Regions from separate parts of the Streptomyces sp. NPDC005866 genome, predicted to be linked through region 1. Evidence: riboswitches for the same ligand, from Rfam matches in the RefSeq annotation. Region 1 holds a riboswitch; each other region holds the start of a gene.
What was found. A riboswitch is a leader RNA that binds a small molecule or an ion and turns the genes downstream of it on or off. The one in region 1 is predicted to bind cyclic di-AMP.
Positions count from the first base shown of each region.

Region 1 (4,598 bases):
GCGCTCCGGGTTGGTGACGAACAGGTCGTCGCCGACCAGCTGGACCTTGTCGCCGAGCTTGTCGGTGATGACCTTCCAGCCGGCCCAGTCGTCCTCGAACAGCGGGTCCTCGATGGAGACCAGCGGATAGGCGGCGACGAGCTCCTCGTAGTACTCGGTCATCTCGGCGGCCGAGCGGGACTTGCCCTCGAACTCGTACTTGCCGTCCTTGTAGAACTCGGACGCGGCGACGTCGAGCGCGAGCGCGATCTGCTCGCCGGGGATGTAGCCGGCCTGCTTGATGGCCTCGAGGATGAGGTCGAGGGCGTCGCGGTTGGAGCCGAGGTTCGGTGCGAAGCCGCCCTCGTCACCGAGGCCGGTTGACAGGCCCTTGTTCTTCAGGACCTTCTTCAGGGTGTGGTAGACCTCGGCACCCCAGCGCAGCGCCTCGGAGAAGGTCTCCGCGCCGATCGGGGCGATCATGAACTCCTGGATGTCGACGTTGGAGTCCGCGTGCGAGCCGCCGTTGAGGATGTTCATCATCGGCACCGGCAGCAGGTGCGCGTTCGGGCCGCCCAGGTAGCGGAACAGCGGCAGGTCGCTGGCCTCGGAGGCGGCGTGGGCGACGGCGAGGGAGACGCCGAGGATGGCGTTTGCGCCGAGCGAGCCCTTGTTGTCGGTGGCGTCCAGGTCGAACATGGCCTGGTCGATCAGGCGCTGCTCGGTGGCGTCGTAGCCGACCAGCTCCGGCCCGATCTGCTCGATCACGGCGAGGACGGCCTTCTCGACGCCCTTGCCCAGGTAGCGGTTGGGGTCACCGTCACGGAGCTCGATGGCCTCGAAGGCACCGGTGGAGGCGCCGGACGGGACGGCGGCACGACCCGTGCTGCCGTCGTCGAGGCCGACCTCGACCTCGACCGTGGGGTTGCCTCGGGAGTCCAGGATTTCCCGGGCTACGACGACGTCGATGGACGGCACGAGCATCTCCTTCTTGGGATGTGACGCTGGTTGTGCGGGCGCACGCGGGCCTTGTCGGCCCTTGCTCAGCCTTGCGACTAGAGCCTAACCGTCCCGGCGCCGTCAGCCAGCCGACCGACCGGCCCGTGGACACACAGACGGTACCCATTGTTCACGCACGGAACAAAGGGGGGCCCGATGAAGAACGGACGAAGAGCGGGTCAAGAAGAGGACGGCAAAGAGAAACCCCGCTCCGGTGCGTACGGGGGAAAACGCACCGGAGCGGGGTCCGTGGGGGACGGGGGTGGCCCTCACGTGGTCCCCACTATGAGGACCACGGTTGTGCGGGCGCTGTGGTTCAGCCGGGCGCCGCCTGTTACTCACGGCGGCCGTCCGTGTCCTTACTTCAGGTGCAGCTGCTGGCCCGGGTAGATGAAGTCGGCATCGTCGACGATGTCCTTGTTCAGCTTGAACAGCGCCTGCCAGCCGCCCTTGACCTTGTGCTTCTCGGCGATCGAGCTCAGCGTGTCGCCCTTGACGACCTTGTACTCGCCGTCGCCCTTCTTGACCTTCTTGCCGGTCGGGGTGGTGACGGTCTTCTTGGCGACCGGGCGCTCGGCGGACCGGGAGGCGGCCTGGTTGTCGGTCGTACGGCTGCTGGTGCCGCCGTTCGACGAGCTGGAGCCGGAGGAGGAGCTGGAGCCGGCGGACGAGCCGCTGCCGGTGGAGGCGGCGCCGGACAGGCCCGTGCCGCAGACCGGCCAGGCGCCCTTGCCCTGCGCGCCGAGGACCTTCTCGGCGATCTCGATCTGCTGCGCCTTGGTGGCCTTGTCGGCGGTGGCGGCGTACTGGGTGCCGCCGTACGCGGCCCAGGTGGAGGCGGAGAACTGCAGACCGCCGTAGTAGCCGTTGCCGGTGTTGATGGACCAGTTGCCGCCGGCCTCGCACTGGGCGACGGTGTCCCACTCGGAGGCGGTGGCGGCGGAGGCGGTGCCGGACGCCATCAGCGGGGCGGCGACGGCGACGCCGGTGACACCGGCGACAGCGATGGCGCGGACGGCCTTGGACGGACGACGGTGCTTGCCCTTGCCGGAGAACAGCATGATGGGATCCCCTCACCGACGCCTGCGAGGTGAGCTGTCGGGTTCGGGCCGGTTGAGTTGCCCGGCCGCACACCTCGCGGTGCGCGGCTTCACCCCGAGCCGGACACGGCAGTCTCAACTGCCGGTCCCGGCGCTTACCTTGGGTCCCCCGCTCCTGCCTACGGCGCTTGACGCGACGACTGTTCCCGGGCGGCCGCTGGCAGGACTCGGCGTTGCGGCAGCCGGGGCTCGTGGTGACGAGCGGCCTTGACCGTAAACAGGCGATCAGGTGAATTTCAAAGATGATCAGGGCTTCTGAGACTCATCCCACACTTTCACCAAACCGGACATTTAACTTCTAAGTGGGGCGGCCCGAAGGTGCCAACTCCCGTTACTTCGCGCCCGTTTCGGTGCCGAGTTTCAGGGTCTGACCGGGGGCGATGTGGTTCGGGTCGGTGCCGATGTCCGCCTTGTTCGCGGCATAGAGGGCACGCCATCCGCCGTCGAGGTCAAGGGAGTCGGCGATGGAGGCGAGGGTGTCGCCCTCCCGGACGGTGTACGTGCCGGTGCCGCTGGAGGCGTGACGGCCGGACATGGTGGCGTTCTGACCGTTTGTCACGTTTTCATCCGCCGAGCCGCCGCGATGCTTGCCGCCACCGCCGACGGCCCCCGTGTCGACCAGACTCCAAGAGCCGCCGGTCTGCCATGAATTGTCCGAGTCATCAGCTTTGGGCGTGACAGGGCTCTCACTCGCCTTCGCGGTGGCGGAGCCGTTAGATCCCGACTTGTCCGTCTTGGCGGAGTCGCCGGGGGTGCCCGTACCGGAGCCGCCGCTCGTACTCGGCGACGGGGTGGCGGAGCCGGCACCGGAGTCCGTGGCACCCGAGGAGGAGGTGGACGAGCCGGAATCCGATGAACCAGATGAAGCTGATGAACCAGATGAAGGGGACGAATCCGACAGCCCGGAGGACGAGCCCGCAGAGCCGGACGTGTCGACCGATCCGCCGAGGCCCGTGTCGACGTTCACCGAGGCGTCGTCCGAGGAGAGACCGGCGAGCAGGGCGCAGGTCCGCCAGGGCTTGGTGCCCTGGTCGGCGAGGATCTTCTCGGCGACGGCTATCTGCTGCGAACGGCTCGCCTGGTCGGGCGTGGCGGCGTACTGGGTGCCGCCGTACGCGTCCCAGTCGTCCTGGGACATCTGCAGGCCGCCGTAGTAGCCGGTGCCGGTGTCCATGCTCCAGGAGCCGCCGCTCTCGCACTCGGCCACGCGGTCCCATGTGGTGCCGTCGGCCGCGTTGGCGCTCGCCGCGCCGAGGAGCGGGATGGCGATCGCCGAGCCGGTCACTCCTGCCGCGACGAGCAGGGCCGGAGCCTGACGGGGGCGACGGTGACGACCGTTCCCGGAGAGCATGCGGAAACCTTTCGAGCGACAGCGTTGACCGGCGCGACGGGTCTTGCCGGGCGCCGCACTGATGGGTGAACGTATAGGCAGACGATCACCTGTCACAAGTTAACGCCGCGCAGATCACGTGAAGATTACAGACGTGAGCTGGTCACCTTTGCCGGTGGCGGGCACCGGTGGTGGGCACGGGTGGTGGGCTCACCGGCCGTAGGGAGTGAACTCCACGGGGAGGGTGCGCAGTCCGCGCATGATGAGCCCACCGCGCCATCGCAACTCGCTCTCGTCCACCGCGAGTCGCAGGTCCGGGAGGCGGCTGAGGAGGGTGGCGAGCGCGGTCTGCCCTTCCAGGCGGGCGAGCGGGGCGCCGAGGCAGTAGTGGATGCCGTGGCCGTATCCGAGGTGCTGGTTGTCCCGCCGTGCGAGGTCGAGCGTGTCCGGGTCGGCGAACCGCTCCGGGTCCCGGTCCGCGGCGGCGAGTACGACGAGGACCGGGTCGCCGGGTGCGATGCGCTGTCCGCCGATGCCGAGCGGCTCGGTGGCGAACCGCCAGGTGGCCAGCTCCACCGGCCCGTCGTAGCGCAGGAGTTCCTCGACTCCGGTCTCCAGGAGCCCGCGCTCACCGGCGGCGAGAGAGTCCTGGAGGCGACGGCGCTGTTCCGGGTGGGTGAGCAGGGCGTACGTGCCGTTCCCGATGAGATTGACCGTCGTCTCGAAACCGGCGAACAGCAGGATGAAGGCCAAGGCGGCGGCCTCGTTCTCGGTGAGGTGCTCGCCGTGGTCGGAGGCCCGGATGAGCCCGGAGATGAGGTCCTCACCGGGGGCCGGCTCGGCGGACAGCGCCTCCCGTTTCCGGTGGATCAGCTCGGCCAGATATCCCCGCATCTTCTTCACGGACCGCGCGACCCCGCCCCGCGGCCCTCCCCCGTGCCGGATCATCATCCCCGCCCAGTCCCGGAAGTCGTCCTGGTCCTCACGCGGGACGCCCAGCAGGTCGCAGATGGCGTAGATGGGCAACGGGAAGGCGAACTCATGGATGAGGTCGGCCTCGGCCCGGTCCGCGAACCCGTCGATGAGCCGGTCGGTCAGCTCCTGCACCCGGGGCGCGAACTCGGCGACCCGGCGCGGGGTGAACGCCTTGCTGACCAGCCGCCGCAGCCGGGTGTGGTTCGGCGGGTCGA
Region 1 covers NZ_JBEXWP010000004.1:421,859-426,456, reverse strand. The annotation lists gene eno (phosphopyruvate hydratase) at 1-963, opposite strand, end outside; gene ABZ396_RS08935 (transglycosylase family protein) at 1,338-2,039, opposite strand; cyclic di-AMP (ydaO/yuaA leader) riboswitch at 2,044-2,215, opposite strand; gene ABZ396_RS08930 (transglycosylase family protein) at 2,410-3,429, opposite strand; gene ABZ396_RS08925 (cytochrome P450) at 3,619-4,598, opposite strand, start outside.

Region 2 (4,598 bases), on a different contig from region 1:
GCCCGTGGCGGAACCTGGACGGCTACCGGCACACGGTGGAGGACTCGGTCTACGTCCGCGAGGGCCGGCACGGGCTCGGCATCGGCTCGGCGCTGCTGGGTGTGCTCGTCGCCGCGGCGCGGGAGGCGGGCCACCACGTGGTGATCGCGGGCATCGAGGCGGAGAACACCGCGTCGGTCCGGCTGCACGAGCGGTTCGGCTTCGAGCACGTCGGCACGGTGCGGGAGGTGGGCACCAAGTTCGGCCGCTGGCTGGACCTCACCCTCATGCGACTGCCGCTGGCCTGAGACGGCAACGCGCGTGGGGGGACGACCGATTAGGGTGACCGCGTGGCGAGAGTGCGGTTGAGTGTGGCCGAGCGGCGGGAGGAACTGCTGCGGGCCGCCATCGAGCAGATCCAGGCGCGGGGCGTGGCGGCGGTGCGAATCGCCGATGTCGCGTCGGCCCTCGGCGTGAGCAATGCGCTGGTGCTGTACCACTTCTCGACGAAGGAGAAGCTGGTCGCCGCTGCCTTCGCCTACGCCGCCGAGGACGACCTGGCGCATCTGAGCAAGCTGCTGGGCCGCCGTACGTCGGCGTCTCGCCGGCTGCGGGCGGCGGTGCGCTGGTACGCGCCGACCGGGCAGGCCAAGGGCTGGCGGCTGTGGATCGAGGGCTGGGCGGTGGCGCTGCGCGAACCCGCTCTGCGGGAGGTCACCAAGGAGCTGGACCAGCAGTGGAAAGCGGCGATCACCGAGGTCATCGCCGAAGGGGTGGCCGCCGGCGAGTTCCGGTGCCCCGACCCCACGGCCGCGGCGCTGCGGCTGACCGCCCTGCTCGACGGGCTCGCCGTCCAGCTCACCTCGTACCCGGGCGCCCTAGCACGCTCCCGGGCGCAGGAGTGGGTCGACGAGGCGCTGGCGCGTGAAGTGGGACTGCCCGTGGAGCAGTAAGGGGCGGGCCACCAGGATGCCGCCCCTTACACGCTCTTGCGGCCTCAGGCCACGGAAGCGATCCGCATCTTTATGTCGTCCGGGGAGAGCGCCCCCTTGGCCGTCGCATGGTCACCCGACGACTCGCCGCGCAGCCGCCGCCCGATCCACGGGACCAGGTACTCACGGGCCCAGTGCACGTCGTCGCGGCGGACCTCCAGGGTGCCGCGGGGCGGCAGCGGCGGCCACGGCTGGTCCGGGTCGGCCGGCACCTCGACACCGAGCACCTGCCCGGCGCGCAGCGCCACGCGGGTGTGCCCCTCGGGAGACAGGTGCAGCCGGTCGCCGTCCCAGGCCCGCCGGTCCTGCACGGTCTTCAGGGACCACAGGTCGAGGACCGGGCAGCCGTACCGGTCGGCGACGGCCCGGACATGCCCGTTGTAGGTGGCGATCTTGCCGCGCAGATGCCTGAGGACGGGCACGCCCCGGGTGTCGAATCCGGTGGTCACCAGTACCCTGCCGACGGCCTCGGTCAGTTGGGCCACGGCCCGTTCGAACCGCTCGGCCACCTCGTCGGGGTCGGTGCCTGGGCGGATGATGTCGTTGCCGCCCGCACAGAAGGAGACCAGGTCCGGGGCGAGTTCCACGGCCTGCGGCACCTGGTCCGCCACGATCTGGTCGAGCAGTTTCCCGCGCACGGCGAGGTTGGTGTACTCGAAGTCGCCCTCGGGCCGCCGGTCGGACAGGAGTACCGCGAACCGGTCGGCCCAGCCGACGAACGCCCCGTCGGGGCCGGGGTCGCCGACGCCCTCGGTGAAGCTGTCCCCCACCGCCACGTACGACCCGATCACTGATGCGTTGTCACTCTTCGAATCGTCTGCCACGTCGGGCCATGATTCACCGTTGACTGTGACCTACGCGACCGTAATAAGGGGTTGACGATCGGTGAGATAAGACACTTCTAAATACTTCACCAAGCGTGGAATAAGGCTCTGATCAGGGGCGTTGACGTGATGATCGTCAGGCTCGGAAGTTTCGCCGAACCTGAGAAAGCAACGCGCCGAAGGCCGGACCCGGGGATCGGGGGTCCGGCCTTCGGAGTGCGTGTCAGATCAGGCGTGCGTGTCGGATCAGCGGGGACGCCGGGTCAGGCGACGGCGAGGCCCTTCGTGCGGAGGTAGGCGACCGGGTCGACGTCCGAGCCGTAGTCGGGGGAGGTCCGGATCTCGAAGTGGAGGTGCGGGCCGGTCACGTTGCCGGTGGCACCGGAGAGGCCGATCTGCTGGCCCGCGGTCACGGTCTGGCCGACCGAGACGGAGAGCGCGGAGAGGTGACCGTACTGCGCGTAGTAGCCGTCGGCGAGCCTGATGACGACCTGGTTGCCGTAGGCACCGCCCCAGCCCGCCGTGACGACCGTGCCCGCGCCGACGGCCTTGAGCGGGGTGCCGGTCGGGACGACGAAGTCGACGCCGGTGTGGTAGCCGCTGGACCACATGCTGCCGGCCACGTGGTAGCCGGTGCCGACGGTGCCACCGGTGACCGGGAGGGTGGAACCGGAGGCGGTCGTCGTCGACGCGTGTGAGGAGGGGGCCGTGTTCGAGGACGACGACGAAGTGGAGGCGGACGACTGCGAGTCGGACCGCGCCTCGGACCGGGAGTCCGAGCTCGGGGTGTCCGACGTCGCGGCGTGGCGGCCGCCGAGCGTGAGCTTGAGACCGGGGTGGATCAGCGAGGGGTTGTCGCCGACGGCCTGCCGGTTGTCGGCGTAGAGCCGGTGCCAGCCGCCGTTGACGTTCTGCTCGCGGGCGATCTTCGAGAGACAGTCACCGGGCACCACCGTGTAGGTGCGGTGGGTGGAATCCCCGGTGGCGGACTTCTGAGCGGCTGACTTCTGAGCGGCGGCCTTCCGCACAGCCGTCTTCTCGACGCCCGGGAGCGACTGCGTGGCCTTTCCGGAAACGGACTGCGAAGTGGCCGCGTGGGCGCCGGTGGCCCCCATGAGCGGCAGAGCCAGCGCCGCGCCACCGGTTCCGGCGACGGCGATCGAGCGGGTGAAACGCCGGCTCTTGGGGCGGCGGTGCTTACCCTTCGCGGGCATGACGCATTCCTCTCCGGCGCCTGCGAGGTGAGCTGTCGGGTTTGGGCTGGAGTTGCCCGGCCACGCGTGGGCGCGTGGCTACACCCCTAGCCGTCCCGGGAACCGGAACAGGCGGTCATACCTGGTGGGTCCCCCGCTCCTGCCGTGCACGGGTGAGTGTGTGTGGGGACTCCGGGCGGCGGCAGGATTCGGCGTTCCGTCCGGATGCGGGGCGAACGTAAGCGAGCAAGACGCGCGCGGACAAGCGCCTGGTTCCCTCTGTCCGAGTTCCGCTTGATCCGTCACGGGAATTCCCGGTCACCCTCCGTGAATTCCAGCCTTCCCGCTTTTCCAATCTCCTTGAAAAGCACCGGAATTACGTGGACATGACGCGCGACGGACGGTCACGAATATGACGCTCCTCACGCACGTCACGCCACGCCCTCCCATTCCAGAGCGAGTTGCAATGAAGGCGCCAATTCAGACAGAAGGCTCAGATGCGGCGCAGCCGGAGGACCGTCGCATCCAGGTCGCCGCGCAGCTCTGTGCGCAGCCCGTGGTGCAACAGAACGGCGCCTCGGTGCACTTCGCCCGTTTCACGGCATTCGTAGGACGCTGCCGGATCGAGACCCCGCAACCGCAGCGCCGGCATCGGCTCACCGTAGCTCTGCGCCTGGAGCCAGGCGAGGACCACGGTCTCGTCGCCGAGTGTGTACTGCACCGCGCTGAGCCCGCCGGTCGGCGGCCGCAGCCGGAACTGGTCGCCGCGCTGCACCAGGGGGCGGATGTCCTTGTAGAGCTCCACCCAGCGGCCGGCCTCGGCGAGCTCCTCGTCGGTCCACCGCGAGAGGTCGCCGCCGACGCCGAGCGCCCCGGCCATGGAGCTGACGAAACGGAAACGCAGCGAGCTGACCCGGCCGTTGAGCTGGTGGTTCGGGCTGTCGGTGACCCAGGCGGACATCACCCGGGCCGGGTGGATCTGGCTGAAGCCGTGCTGGATGGCGAGCCGGTCCAGCGGATCGGTGTTGTCGGACGTCCACACCTCGTCGGTACGGCTCATGATGCCGAGGTCGATCCGGCCGCCGCCGCCGGAGCAGGACTCGATGGCGACGTTCGGGTGGGCCGCCCGGATCCGGTCGAGCAAGGCGTACAGCGCGCGGACGTGGTCGACCCACAGGCGCTGCGGGTACGGCTCGCCGGGCCAGCCCGCGTCGGTGAAACAGCGGTTGAAGTCCCACTTGACGTAGTCGATCGGGGCGCTGGACAGCAGGGTGTCGAGCCGCTCCCAGAGGTACTCCTGGACGTCCTCGCGGGCGAGGTTGAGCACGAGCTGATTGCGCAGTTCCGTCCGCTTCCGTCCCTGCTGGTACTGGACCCAGTCGGGGTGCGCGCGGTACAGGTCGCTGTCCGCGTTGACCATCTCGGGCTCGACCCAGATACCGAACTGCATGCCGAGGGCGTGCACATGATCGGCGAGGGGCTTGAGGCCCTTCGGGAAGCGGTCCGGGTTGGGGGCCCAGTCGCCGAGGCCCGCGCGGTCGCTGGTGCGGGCGCCGAACCAGCCGTCGTCGACCACGAACAGTTCGACGCCGATCGCGGCGGCCCGCCGG
Region 2 covers NZ_JBEXWP010000023.1:5,526-10,123, forward strand. The annotation lists gene ABZ396_RS29205 (N-acetyltransferase family protein) at 1-287, shown strand, start outside; gene ABZ396_RS29210 (TetR family transcriptional regulator C-terminal domain-containing protein) at 330-932, shown strand; gene ABZ396_RS29215 (SGNH/GDSL hydrolase family protein) at 977-1,762, opposite strand; gene ABZ396_RS29220 (LysM peptidoglycan-binding domain-containing M23 family metallopeptidase) at 2,059-3,009, opposite strand; cyclic di-AMP (ydaO/yuaA leader) riboswitch at 3,014-3,174, opposite strand; gene ABZ396_RS29225 (alpha-galactosidase) at 3,482-4,598, opposite strand, start outside.
Region 2: it holds a riboswitch for cyclic di-AMP, as region 1 does, so the genes downstream of both, ABZ396_RS29220 (LysM peptidoglycan-binding domain-containing M23 family metallopeptidase) here and ABZ396_RS08935 (transglycosylase family protein) in region 1, are expected to answer to the same signal.

Region 3 (4,598 bases), on a different contig from region 1:
GGGTTGGCGAGGACCCGGAGGTAGGCCAGGACGTCCCGGACCTCCTTGCGCTCGTAGAAGCGGACCCCGCCGACCACCTTGTAGGGCAGGCCGACGCGGATGAAGATCTCCTCGAAGACACGGGACTGCGCGTTGGTGCGGTAGAAGACGGCGACATCGCCCGCCTTCGCCTCGCCCGCGTCCGTCAGACGGTCTATCTCGTCGGCGACGAACTGCGCCTCGTCGTGCTCGGTGTCGGCGACATAGCCGGTGATCTGCGCGCCCGCGCCCGCGTTGGTCCACAGGTTCTTCGGGCGGCGGGACTCGTTGCGCTGGATGACCGCGTTGGCGGCGGAGAGGATCGTCTGCGTGGAGCGGTAGTTCTGCTCCAGGAGGATCGTCGTCGCGTTCGGGTAGTCCTCCTCGAACTGGAGGATGTTGCGGATCGTCGCGCCCCGGAAGGCGTAGATCGACTGGTCGGCATCACCCACCACGCACAGTTCGGCGGGCTGGAGGTCCTGCTCGCTCGGCGGTGCGTCGGCCTCGTCGGCGCGCGCGCCGCTACCGACCAGCTCACGCACGAGCGCGTACTGGGCGTGGTTGGTGTCCTGGTACTCGTCGACCAGGACGTGCCGGAAGCGGCGGCGGTAGTGCTCGGCGACGTCCGGGAAGGCACGCAGCAGGTTGACCGTCGTCATGATCAGGTCGTCGAAGTCGAGGGCGTTCGCCTCGCGCAGCCGCGACTGGTAGAGGGCGTATGCCTGAGCGAGGGTCTTCTCGAAGCCGTCGCTCGCCTGGGCGGCGAAGTCCTCCTCGTCGATCAGCTCGTTCTTGAGGTTGCTGATCTTGGCGCTGAAGGACTTGGGCGGGTAGCGCTTGGGGTCGAGGTCCAGGTCGCGGCAGACCAGGGCCATCAGGCGCTTGGAGTCGGCGGCGTCGTAGATGGAGAAGGAGGAGGTGAAGCCGAGCTTCTTGCTCTCCCTCCGGAGGATCCGCACGCACGCGCTGTGGAAGGTCATCACCCACATCGCGTTCGCGCGCGGGCCGACGAGGTGCTCGACGCGTTCCTTCATCTCGCCCGCGGCCTTGTTGGTGAAGGTGATCGCGAGGATCTGGCCCGGGTGCACATTGCGCGCGGCGAGCAGATAGGCGATGCGGTGGGTGAGCACCCGCGTCTTGCCGGAACCGGCGCCGGCCACGATCAGCAGCGGGGAGCCGGCGTGCACGACGGCCGCCCGCTGGTTGTCGTTCAGCCCCTCCAGGAGCGCGGCCGCGTCCAGGGCCGGGCGGGCGGCGCCGCCGCGGTAGTAGGCGTCACGGTCCGGGGGCACGTCGAACTTCCCGCCGAACAGGTCGTCCGGAACCGGCTCCGGTACGTGCTCGTCCTCGGGCGGCGGCGGGGGTTCCTCCTCGTGGCCGCGCGGGGGCTGGAGGCTCGCCAGGAAGCTGTCGTCAAAGAGGCTGCTCATCGCTCTCCGAGTCTAGGGCGCCCCACCGACAACCGGCCCCCGCCCCGGAAACTCAACCCCGGCCACCCACCAGAATCATCCCCTCACAGTGGGTGATCACACGCCGTGAACATGTGCGCGCCCGTCCGCCCGGGGGCGCGGACCGCTCGACCGCTCAGGACAAATCATCCCATACCCTCCTTGATCAACCGATCCGAATGAGCCGCAACACTAAGGTCACGAAAATGTATGGGGCATATCGAACATCAACCTTCACACGGAGCACACGAGTTGGCTAGCGTGCCGGGCGGGCCGTACGACCCCCACCGGCGAACGTCGCCGGGCCGCACGGCCTCCGCCGAGTCCAGGGTGCCGCCGCGCATCCGGAGCCGGGGACCCACACCGACCCTGGGGTGAATCGGTCCCGACCCCCCACCGGGGGACGGACCGTAGGGCAACCCTTCCGAACCACCCGCCCGAACCCGACAGCTAACTCGGTAGGCGGAGCACGGAAGGAGTCGCCCCCGTTGGCGTCGCACCGCAAGTCGCGCCCGTCCGCAACGCACGTAGCAGGCATACGCACCCCCGCCCTGGCCACCGCCGCCCTCACCTCCGTGGCCCTGCTCACCCAGACGGCCAACGCCGCGCCCTCCGCGGACGGCAAGCCCAGCCTGGAGGAGGTCGAGAAGAAGGTCGACGCCCTCTACCGGCAGGCTGAGTCCGCCACCGAGAAGTACAACGCGGCCAAGGAGAAGACCGGCAAGCAGCGCAACCGCGTCGACACCCTGCTCGACGACGTCGCCCAGCGCACCGACCGGCTCAACAAGGCGCGTGAGGAACTGGGTGCGTTCGCCGCGGCCCAGTACCGGACCGGGGCCAGCGCCCCCGACACGGCGACCTTCCTGCTCGCGGACAGCCCGCAGGACTACTTCGACCAGACGCAGCTGATGAGCCGGCTGACCTCGCGTCAGAAGGACGCGGTCGACGACTACGTCACACAGCAGTCCGCGACCATGAAGAAGCGGCAGGAGGCCGCCAAGAGCCTGGAGACGCTCACCGAGACACAGGACGGCCTCAAGACCGCCAAGACCACCGTCCAGACCAAGCTGGCCTCCGCGCGGGAGCTGCTGTCGCAGCTGACGGCCCAGGAGAAGGCGCGGCTGGCGGAGATCGAGAAGAAGAAGAAGAAGGCGGAGGCGGTGCGCAAGGCGGCGGAGCTCGCGAAGCAGCAGGCGGCGGCCGCGAAGCAGGACACGTCGTCGTCATCTACGTCGACCTCCAGCGGCTCCTCCTCCTCGTCCTCGTCCTCCTACGCGACGAAGGCCGCCAAGGCGATCAGCTTCGCCCGCGCGCAGATCGGCAAGCCGTACGTCTGGGGCGCCACGGGCCCCGGCTCCTACGACTGCTCCGGCCTCTCCCTGGCCGCCTGGAAGGCCGCGGGCGTCTCCCTGCCGCGCACCACGTACGACCAGGTGAACGCCGGCACCACTGTCTCCCTCGCCGACGCCCGGCCCGGCGACCTGGTCTTCTTCTACGACGACGTCACCCACGTCGGCATCTACATCGGCAACGGCATGATGATCCACGCCCCGAAGCCCGGCACGTACGTCCGCGAGGAGTCGATCTTTTACGGAGGCGAGTCAATCATCCACAGCGTGGTGCGACCGGCCTGAGCACGCGGGCGCGGGCGCCGAGCGTAAGCGCTGCACGCGGGCGCCGGGCGTTGCTCGGGCGCCGGCGCGAGGCCTGGCCCCGCGCGGCGCGCATTTCGTGCGGCACGCGCGCGTGCCCCGCTCGCATGGCGCGCGAGGCTCCCTAGCATCAGGAGCATGTCCGGTATTTCACACCTTCGCGCCTGGTGGGCGCAGCGTTCGCCAGCGTCCGGGGCCGCGGTGATGGCCACCGCCATCGTGTCGGTGGGGTTGCATCTGGCGGGGGCGGAGACCGTGTCCCGGGTCGCGCTGGTGCTGGCCTGCGTGGCCTGGGCGGGGCTGGCCGCGGAGTTCGCCGTACGGCTGCTGGAGGACCGTCGGCGGTGGGTGACGGAGGCGGCGACGCCGGGCGCGCTCACCGCCGTGGCGGCTACCACGGTGCTCGGGACGCGGTTCTCGGCGCTCGGCTGGCAGCCCCTGGCCGAAGCCCTGCTGGCGCTGTCGGCGGTGCTGTGGCCGCCGTTGCTGGTCCTCGTCGTACGGCACCGGACGCGGCGCATGCCCGGTGCGGTGTTCCTGAGCTGTGTCGCCACGCAGGGGCTGGCCGTGCTGGGAGCGACGCTGGCGGCGGCCTTGACGACCGCGTGGCTCGCGCACACGGCGCTGGTGCTGTTCTGGCTGGGGCTGGTGCTGTACGGGTTCGCCGTGGCCTGCTTCGAGTGGCGGCAGGTCGTCGAGGGGCCCGGCGACCACTGGATCGCGGGCGGCGCGCTCGCGATCTCCGCGCTGGCCGGGGCGCAGCTGCTGGCCGCCGACAGCGCGCGGCTGTACCTGTGGAACAACGACGACCGGGGCGTCCTGCGCACGATGACGGTGGCGCTGCTCACCCTGGCCCTTGCCTGGTACGCCGTCCTGCTGGCCGCCGAGGTGGCACGGCCCCGGCCGCGTTACGACATGCGCCGCTGGGCGGCGGTGTTCCCGATGGGGATGACGGCCGCGGCGACGCTGTCGGTCGCGGCCGCGGTCGGCATCCCGTGGCTGAAGTGGCCGGGGCGGGTGCTGGTGTGGGTCGCGGTGGCGGCCTGGCTGGTGGCGGCCGCCGGCGCGGTGGCGGCCACCCGCGCCGCCCTCAGGAGGACTTCCTGAGGGTCACGTCCACAGCACGGCGATGAAGATGTTCACCACGGTCAGCAGGCCCACCAGGCCGAAGACCCCCTTCTCCACCTTCTCGTCGTCCCGTTTCACATAGACGAGTCCGAGGATCACGATCAGCAGCGCGAGCTTCACGCCGATCTTGACGGTGTTGACGTGGTGGTGGTCGGCCTCGTTGAGGCCGACCAGGATCACACCGGTCACGAGCATGGTGAACGCGCCGTGCAGCATTCCGGGGACGAACCGGGCCGTGCCCTGGCCCATCGCCTTCATCTGGGTGAGGAAGCCGCCGAGGAGCGCGGCGATGCCGATGATGTGCAGGCCGACGAAGAGATGGATGAGTACGCCCATGGCACCGGAGCCTAAT
Region 3 covers NZ_JBEXWP010000015.1:109,353-113,950, forward strand. The annotation lists gene pcrA (DNA helicase PcrA) at 1-1,448, opposite strand, end outside; cyclic di-AMP (ydaO/yuaA leader) riboswitch at 1,774-1,946, shown strand; gene ABZ396_RS22840 (NlpC/P60 family protein) at 1,955-3,100, shown strand; gene ABZ396_RS22845 (tellurite resistance/C4-dicarboxylate transporter family protein) at 3,257-4,225, shown strand; gene ABZ396_RS22850 (hypothetical protein) at 4,229-4,582, opposite strand.
Region 3: it holds a riboswitch for cyclic di-AMP, as region 1 does, so the genes downstream of both, ABZ396_RS22840 (NlpC/P60 family protein) here and ABZ396_RS08935 (transglycosylase family protein) in region 1, are expected to answer to the same signal.